Regions from separate parts of the Dorea sp. genome, predicted to be linked through region 1. Evidence: predicted binding sites of a transcription regulator. Region 1 holds the regulator's gene; the other holds the start of a gene.
What was found. Region 1 encodes HrcA, which represses chaperone genes, less so after heat shock. Its sites were predicted from a motif close to TGTTAGCACTCNNNNNNNNNGAGTGCTAACA; they were not measured.

Region 1 (4,200 bases):
ATGTTAGATCCTGCTGTAATTGTGATGTGCTGTTCTTTTCCAGTTCCAAGATCTTTTGCAGATACATTTACGATACCATTTGCATCGATATCGAATGTAACTTCGATCTGTGGGATTCCACGTGGAGCTGGTGCAATTCCGTCCAGTCTGAACTGTCCGAGGGATTTGTTATCTCTTGCGAACTGTCTTTCTCCCTGTACTACGTTGATATCAACGGCTGTCTGGTTATCAGCGGCTGTAGAGAAGATCTGGCTCTTCTTTGTAGGAATTGTTGTATTTCTCTCGATCAGACGAGTAGCTACACCACCCATTGTCTCGATAGACAGTGACAGTGGAGTTACATCCAGAAGAAGGATGTCGCCAGCGCCTGTATCTCCGGCAAGTTTACCACCCTGAACAGATGCTCCAAGTGCTACACACTCATCTGGGTTCAGAGATTTACTTGGCTCTTTACCTGTCAGACGTTTTACTTCTTCCTGTACTGCAGGGATACGTGTAGATCCACCAACTAACAGTACCTGACCAAGTTCAGAAGCTGTGATACCAGCGTCTGATAATGCTCTCTGTACCGGCTCAGATGTCTTCAGTACAAGATCATGTGTCAGTTCATCGAATTTAGCTCTTGTAAGGTTCATATCAAAATGTTTTGGACCTTCAGCTGTAGCTGTGATGAATGGAAGGTTAATGTTTGTTGTTGTTGCTGAAGAAAGCTCTTTTTTCGCTTTCTCAGCTGCTTCTTTTAATCTCTGAAGTGCCATCTTATCTGTAGATAAGTCAACACCTTCCTGTTTCTTGAACTCAGCGATCATATAATCTGTGATCTTCTGGTCGAAGTCATCTCCACCAAGTCTGTTGTTACCAGCTGTAGATAATACTTCGATAACTCCGTCACCGATCTCGATAACTGATACGTCGAATGTACCACCACCAAGGTCATATACCATGATCTTCTGTTCTTTTTCGTTGTCAAGACCATATGCAAGTGCTGCTGCTGTTGGCTCGTTGATGATACGTTTTACATCAAGACCAGCAATCTTACCAGCATCCTTTGTTGCCTGACGCTGAGCATCGTTGAAGTAAGCAGGTACTGTGATAACAGCTTCTGTTACTTTTTCTCCAAGGTATCCTTCTGCATCAGCTTTCAGCTTCTGAAGAATCATTGCTGAAATTTCCTGTGGAGAATATTTTTTATCTTCGATTGTTACTTTGTAATCAGATCCCATCTCTCTTTTAATAGAAGAGATTGTTCTCTCTGCATTTGTTACTGCCTGACGTTTTGCAGGTTCTCCGACAAGACGCTCACCTGTTTTTGTAAATGCAACTACAGATGGTGTTGTTCTTGCGCCTTCTGTATTAGCGATAACTGTTGGCTGTCCACCTTCCATTACGGCTACACAGCTGTTTGTTGTTCCTAAGTCAATACCTATAATTTTACCCATGATAAATTCCTCCTGTATTACTTTTATTTATTCTGAAAATTGTGAATATTTTGTTTTTAGTTTGCTACTTTTACCATGCTGTGTCTTACAACGGAATCACGGTATGTGTAGCCTTTCTGAAATTCTTCGGCAACTACATTTTCGCCAAAGTTTTCATCTTCTACATGCATCACTGCATTGTGGAAATTCGGATCAAACTGCTGTCCTACTGCTTCGATAGGCTTTACATCGATTCCTTCAAGCGTGGTAAGCAGATGTTTGTATACCTTTTCCATTCCCTGAACGAACGGATCTTCTTTTTCTTCTTCCTTTACTGCATCTAATCCTCTTTCGAAGTTATCTACAACCGGAAGGATCTTTTCTATGATATCTTTTGCTCCGACTTCGTACATCTGGGATTTTTCCTTTTCTGTACGTTTGCGGAAGTTATCAAACTCTGCCATCTGACGGGTAAGCTTATCTGTAAGCTCTTCTATCTTCTCGTCTTTTTTATCTTTCTTTTTACCAAATAATTTTTTGCCAGGTTTCTTTTCTGCTGTATCTTCTGCTTCTTCTGTATCTTCTTCAGAAGTTTCTGTTGTATCTTCTGTATCAGCCTCTGTTTCTTTTGCTTCAGCAGCAGATTTTTTAGCCTCTTCTACAGCTTCTTTTACCATATCTTCCTGGCTTTTTTCCTGCTTATTTTCCAAGGGTTATTCCACCTTTCTATCGTTCTTATGAAACATATGATCCAGTTCTGACTGGAGACGCTTCATAGATTTTAAAACATGTTCATAATCCATACGTTTCGGTCCGATAATTCCTATCGTTCCCTTCATACCGTCACCCAATTCATAAGTTGCAGTCACAACGCTGCAGTCTCTCATGGTCTGTACCGGAGTCTCATCTCCGATATATACCTGAATGCCGGTATTCTCATCTTGTGCCAGGGTCTGTGTTACCAGTTCGGATAACTGCTGTTTTTCTTCAAATGCACTGATAATCTCCTGTGCACTCTGGTTATCACTTAATTCTGGATATTTGAAAATGTTTGTCGCACCGCTTGTGTAAATCTGCATATCATCATCCAGATGAATTGCATCCGCAACTGCGTCCAGTACATATCCGACTACCTGACTGTGGATTCCTGCCTGCTCTTTTAATCTGGCGATCAGTCCCAGGTTGATTTCTTCGATCGACATACCGTTGAGCGTTGTATTCAGCAGCATATTTAATTTCAGCAGATTCTCATTACTGATTGGTTCGTCAATGTTGATGATCTTGTTCTTGATCACGTTGCCGCCCAGTACGATGACTGCAATCACCTGTTCCTCATCTACCATAGATAACTGGATGAACTTAATCTTATTCGAATTGTTCATCGGAGTGGAAACCATTGTCGCATAATTCGTATTCGTTGCGAGAACTTTTGCTGCCTGCTTTAAAAGTTGATCCATCTTGTCTGCTTTATCAAGCATCTGTTCCTGCATCTCATTTAATTCCTGCTCTTTTTCCTCCATCAGCATATCTACATAGAGCCTGTATCCTTTGTCCGAAGGAATACGTCCTGCCGACGTATGAGGCTGGATGATATATCCCATCTCTTCCAGATCTGCCATCTCGTTACGGATTGTTGCTGAACTTAAATTCAGATCCGTGTATTTGGAAATTGTTCTGGAACCGACCGGTTCTCCTGTCTCCAGATAATTCTGGATGATTGCATGAAGTATTTTCAGTTTTCTTTCACTTAGTTCTTCATGATTTATCACCGGTACCTCCTCCTTTCGGTTTCTCAGGTTATTAGCACTCTTTTTATCTGAGTGCTAACACCTTTCGACTATTAAGATAGCACTCCCACATATTTTTGTCAACACTGTTTAGATATTTTTTACATTTTCATATGAATGCTTTCATACACGAAAAAAACAGGCCGGCTCTATATAATAGATTGCCTGCCTGTTTTCTATATAGTTATGTATGCAAGAGAAGCTGCCAGTGGAAGATTCTTTTGTATTTTTATACTGTCTTCAACGCAATTCCAAGAATATGTTTTGCGCACCTCTGAAGATCTGCCTTGGTAATTCCGCCGCCATTCTTCACAGCTTCTACGATATCCTCTACATTCTTCCTGCATCCCGGCATCTGAAGATCATTTCCGACCTTGATACACTGTACACTGTCGGAATAACTGTATTTTCCACTTTCTGACACCATTCCAAGCGCCGACGTATCCTGGGATGTGTACCAGTCTGTCATAATAAGGCCTTCAAATCCCCATTCATCACGTGCTACATTCTGAAGCATATCATAATGATTCGCTGCATGTGTTCCATTGATCAGATTATAAGATGTCATAATCGCATATGGCTGTGCTGTCTTAACTGCGATTTCAAATCCCTTAAGATAGATCTCTCTTAACGCTCTCTCGCTGATATGCGCATTCGTAAACATCCGGTTATCTTCCTGGTTATTCGCTGCAAAATGCTTGATCGTCGTTCCATGTCCCGCATAAGACTGTACACCTTTTGTATCAGCTGCCGCACACAAACCGGTAAGAAGCGGATCTTCTGAATAATATTCAAAGTTTCGTCCACACAGTGGATTCCTGTGGATATTCATTCCAGGTGCAAGCCACAGATGAATATGGAAGCGTTCCATCTCTTCTCCTACAATTTCACCCATTCTCTGAATAAGCTCCACATCCCATGACTGCGCAAGCGTTGTTGCGATCGGGATTGCCGTACAATACTGATAATAATCCTGTGTTCCTTCCGGTAATTCT
Region 2 (4,200 bases), on a different contig from region 1:
GGTGAATCAATATTATGTCCCAGGATTACAGCATCCATTCCCTGATTCTTGAACATGTTGATGTACTGGCTCTGCTGAATCTCATCTGTTACATAGTAGATAATTGTCTTATCTTCTTTATTCTGATCGTCTGCTTTATCTTCCTCTGTCTTAGCCTCTGGTTCTTCTACCTTTCCGCCATTTGCTTCGATACAGTCTTTCAGTGTCAGATATTTGTGATCCAGGTTCTTGAACAGAACTGCATCTTTCATCTTGTCACAGAATTTTTCATCTTTTAAGCAGCCAAACTTGATAAACGGACTGATGTTATCCCAGTATTTTTCATAATCTTCTCTCTTTGTCTTGCACATTCCGGAAAGCTTATCTGCAACTTTCTTAGAAATGTATTCAGAAATTTTATTTACAAATCCGTCATTCTGCAGTGCACTACGCGATACATTAAGCGGCAGGTCCGGACAATCAATGACTCCCTTTAATACCATCAGATACTCTGGGATAACTTCTTTGATATTGTCAGCGATAAATACCTGGTTATTATATAACTTAATTGTTCCTTCGATAGAATCATACTCTGTATTGATTCTTGGGAAGTACAGGATTCCCTTTAAGTTAAATGGATAATCCATGTTCAGGTGGATCCAGAACAGTGGCTCTTTGTAATCCATGAATACTTTACGGTAGAACTCCTGATAATCCTCATCGCTGCATTCATTTGGATGTTTTGTCCACAGTGGATGGATGTCACTTAATGAAACCGGACGTTTTTTAATCTTTACTTTTTCTTTGGCCGGTTCTACTTCCACCATTTCTTTCTCGCCGTTTTCATTTTCTTTTTCTTCCATCTTGGCATCTTCGTGAATATGCTCGATGACTTCATCATCATCTTTTAAGTCTGCCTCATCGATAGTTTCATATTCTGGTTCTGCATTTGCCTTTGAAAGGAAGATCTCAACTGGCATGAATGAACAGTATTTCTGAAGTACTTCTCTCATTCTGTATTCGTTAGCGAACTCAAGGCTGTCTTCATTAAGATACAGAGTCATAGTAGATCCGACTTCCTGTTTGTCGCCGTCTTCCATCTCGTACTCTGTTCCGCCATTGCTTACCCAGTGTACCGGTTTTGCACCTTCTTTGTAAGACAGTGTATCGATATGCACTTCATCTGCTACCATAAATGCTGAGTAGAATCCAAGACCAAAGTGTCCGATCATATCGTCTTCTGTTGTTTTATCTTTATATTTTTCAAGGAACTGTGTAGCTCCGGAAAATGCGATCTGTGTAATGTATTCTTCTACTTCATCGGCTGTCATACCAAGACCGTTATCTGTGAATTTCAGAGTTTTCTCTTCTGGATTTACTTCTACTTTGATTGCCGGTTTGTAATCATCCGGTAACTGATATTCCCCCATCATATCCAGTTTCTTTAACTTTGTGATTGCATCGCATCCATTAGATACTAATTCACGTGCGAAAATATCGTGATCGGAATATACCCATTTTTTAATAATTGGGAAAATGTTTTCACTGCTGATTGACAAACTACCTTTCTTTGCTGCCATTGTAAATCACTCCTATTTCTTCTAAATTTATTATTCATATGATGTCCGGTATATGTGCTGTCCCCGGATTATTGTATCGCGGACAGTTTCCTGACATCTGGCATTTCATTTTTCTAACAGATATGATAATACTGTAAATTTTAAAAGTCAATAGAAAATTAGCACTCTTTAAAAAAGAGTGCTAATAATTCTGTGAAGTTTATAAAACAATTATTAATTTTTATCCTTCAGCCTATATTCATTTTTTCCAACTATCCTTCAGATTAGATATTTACATATATACTGCAGTCTGATTATTCAATACTCTTAAGCGATTCTACCATATCGATCTTTTTTAATTTAAAATACATCACCCAGTTTACGAATAGCGAGAAGCCTATCGTAAATAAAAAGCTGTAGATAAAGCTTGGCAGATTGATATTCCGCCCGAACATTGCAGCATCTACTTCCACCGTCTGAATAACAAACTGATGCAGTATCTTTCCAAATACAATTCCCACAACCGCTCCGATCAGGGTCAGCAGAACATTTTCACGAAATACATACTCTGCCACTTCCATATCGTAGAAACCGAGTACTTTCAGTGTCGCAAGCTCTCTTTGCCGCTCCGTAATGTTGATGCTGTTCAGGTTATAAAGGACAACAAATGCCAGCATTCCGGCCGAAACGATCAGAACAATGATCACCAGATTCAGACTGGCCAGCATATCATCCAGCTGGTCTTTGATATCATGCAGATAAGAAATCGTTAAGACCTGATCCTGCGCCAATATCTTTTCTCCTGCTTTTTTTACCTGTTCATCCGAATATCCTGTTTTTGTGCGGAACATGATACAGTTGTAGTCTGCATCTTTTCCATATACTTTCTTATAATATTCCGGTGTGTAATATATGTAATGTCCCATATAATTCTCACAGATATGTGCAATTTTTACCGTTCCGCTTTTTTCATTTCCCGCTTTTACCTGGATGGTATCTCCTTCTTTTACATTCAGAAGCTTTGCCGTCTTTTCGCTTACGATCACTCCGTTATCTGTAAGCTTATATGATTCCTTCGTCTTCCGGTCATGAAAATCAACATATTTACCGGCATCTTTAGAATTTCCCAGAACACACTGATATACGCTTCTCTTTTTGCTTCCCTTAGACGCTGTCACACTGCGCATGTCCGCATCCATGAATGTCTGAATATCCTGATCTTTTTTCAGATAATCTTTCAATTCTTTCTTATCGGTCTTTGTCACGCCATCTTTATAAAAAATGTGTCCGTCATACAGTTGGATCTCATCGTATTGGATATCTGCGATTTCATATACGGAATCTTTCACTCCATATCCGACTAACATAAGTGCCATACAGCCGCCGATTCCGAATATGGTCATGAAAAAACGTTTTTTATAGCGCATCAGATTCCGGATGGTTGATTTCCATGTAAAATTCATCCGTTTCCAGATGAACCCGATCCGTTCTAAGAATACGCGTCTTCCTTTTTTCGGTGCAGGCGGACGCATGAGCACTGCCGGTTCCGCTGCCAGTTCTTTATAGCATGATGCAAGTGTTGCTCCCATCGTACATACGATTGAAGCCGCTGATGCCATCACTGCGTAACTCATATGATATGGCACATAGATCTTTGGAATGTGTGGGTACATGATCTCATAGGCATAGATTATAATAAAGGGAAGAACCTTCTCTCCAACCAGCACTCCGATGACGCTGCCTCCCGCCGTTGCAAGAAGTGCATAGCCGAGATATTTTGACGCAATGGAAAAGTTACCGTAGCCCAGTGCTTTCATCGTACCGATCTCGATTCTCTGTTCTTCTACCATACGTGTCATGCCGGTCAGACTAATAAGCGCCGCAACCAGGAAGAACATTACCGGGAATACCTTTCCAATTGCCCGCATACGGTTCGCATTTTCTCCAAATCCATCATATTCGACCAGAGTGCTTCTATTATATACATACCATTTTGGATTCTTTATCTTCTGGATTTGCTTTCTGGCATCTGCAAGTTTTTTCTCGCCTTTTGCGATTTCTTCTTCGGATGTCTTCTTCCCGTCCTCGTATTCTTTTCTGGCATCTGCAAGTTTTGCTTCGTTCTCGGCAATTTCCGCTTCGCCTGTTTGCAATGCCTGTTCCTGTGTCTGCAGTTCGGCTTTTCCGGCGTCTAGCTGTTTCTGACCGGATGTTATCTGCGCTTTTGCTTTTGCAAGCTGTGCTTCACTGGCATCTAACTTTGCTTTTGCCTGATCAAGTTCAGCTTTTCCGCTTGTAAGCTTTTGTTTTGCAGTTTCTAGTTCTGCCTTCTTCGTCTGGTATTCCTGCTCCTGCGCCTCCAGCGTCTGTTTTGTTTCCTGTGCCTGTTGTTCTAATGCCTGAATTCTTCGTAACAACTCCTGATTTTGGTCGTTTCCACTTCCGGCATCCGTTCCGCCATTATCATTCTGTCCTGGCTGTTGTTCTTCATCTTGTATCTGATCTGTCGCAGCGCCTGCTTCAGATTCTTCTTTTTCTTCAGTAATCTGTGCATCGATTTGTCCGGCTGCGCCTGCTGCCTGTGCCTTCAATGCTTCGATTGTATTCAGAAGCTCCTGATATCCGGCCCAGCCTTTATCCAGTTCAGCCCGATACACAGCCA

Region 2: a site for HrcA is predicted at 1,716-1,746, ahead of htpG (molecular chaperone HtpG). Genes of this name have one in related genera too.

The regions. Positions count from the first base shown of each region.
Region 1 covers NZ_CDRRQK010000012.1:24,650-28,849, reverse strand. Annotated here, with positions in the region: gene dnaK (molecular chaperone DnaK) at 1-1,439, opposite strand, end outside; gene grpE (nucleotide exchange factor GrpE) at 1,496-2,095, opposite strand; gene hrcA (heat-inducible transcriptional repressor HrcA) at 2,132-3,187, opposite strand; gene ACWJAF_RS07105 (glycoside hydrolase family 3 protein) at 3,435-4,200, opposite strand, start outside.
Region 2 covers NZ_CDRRQK010000013.1:17,185-21,384, forward strand. Annotated here, with positions in the region: gene htpG (molecular chaperone HtpG) at 1-1,559, opposite strand, end outside; gene ACWJAF_RS07455 (FtsX-like permease family protein) at 1,853-4,200, opposite strand, start outside.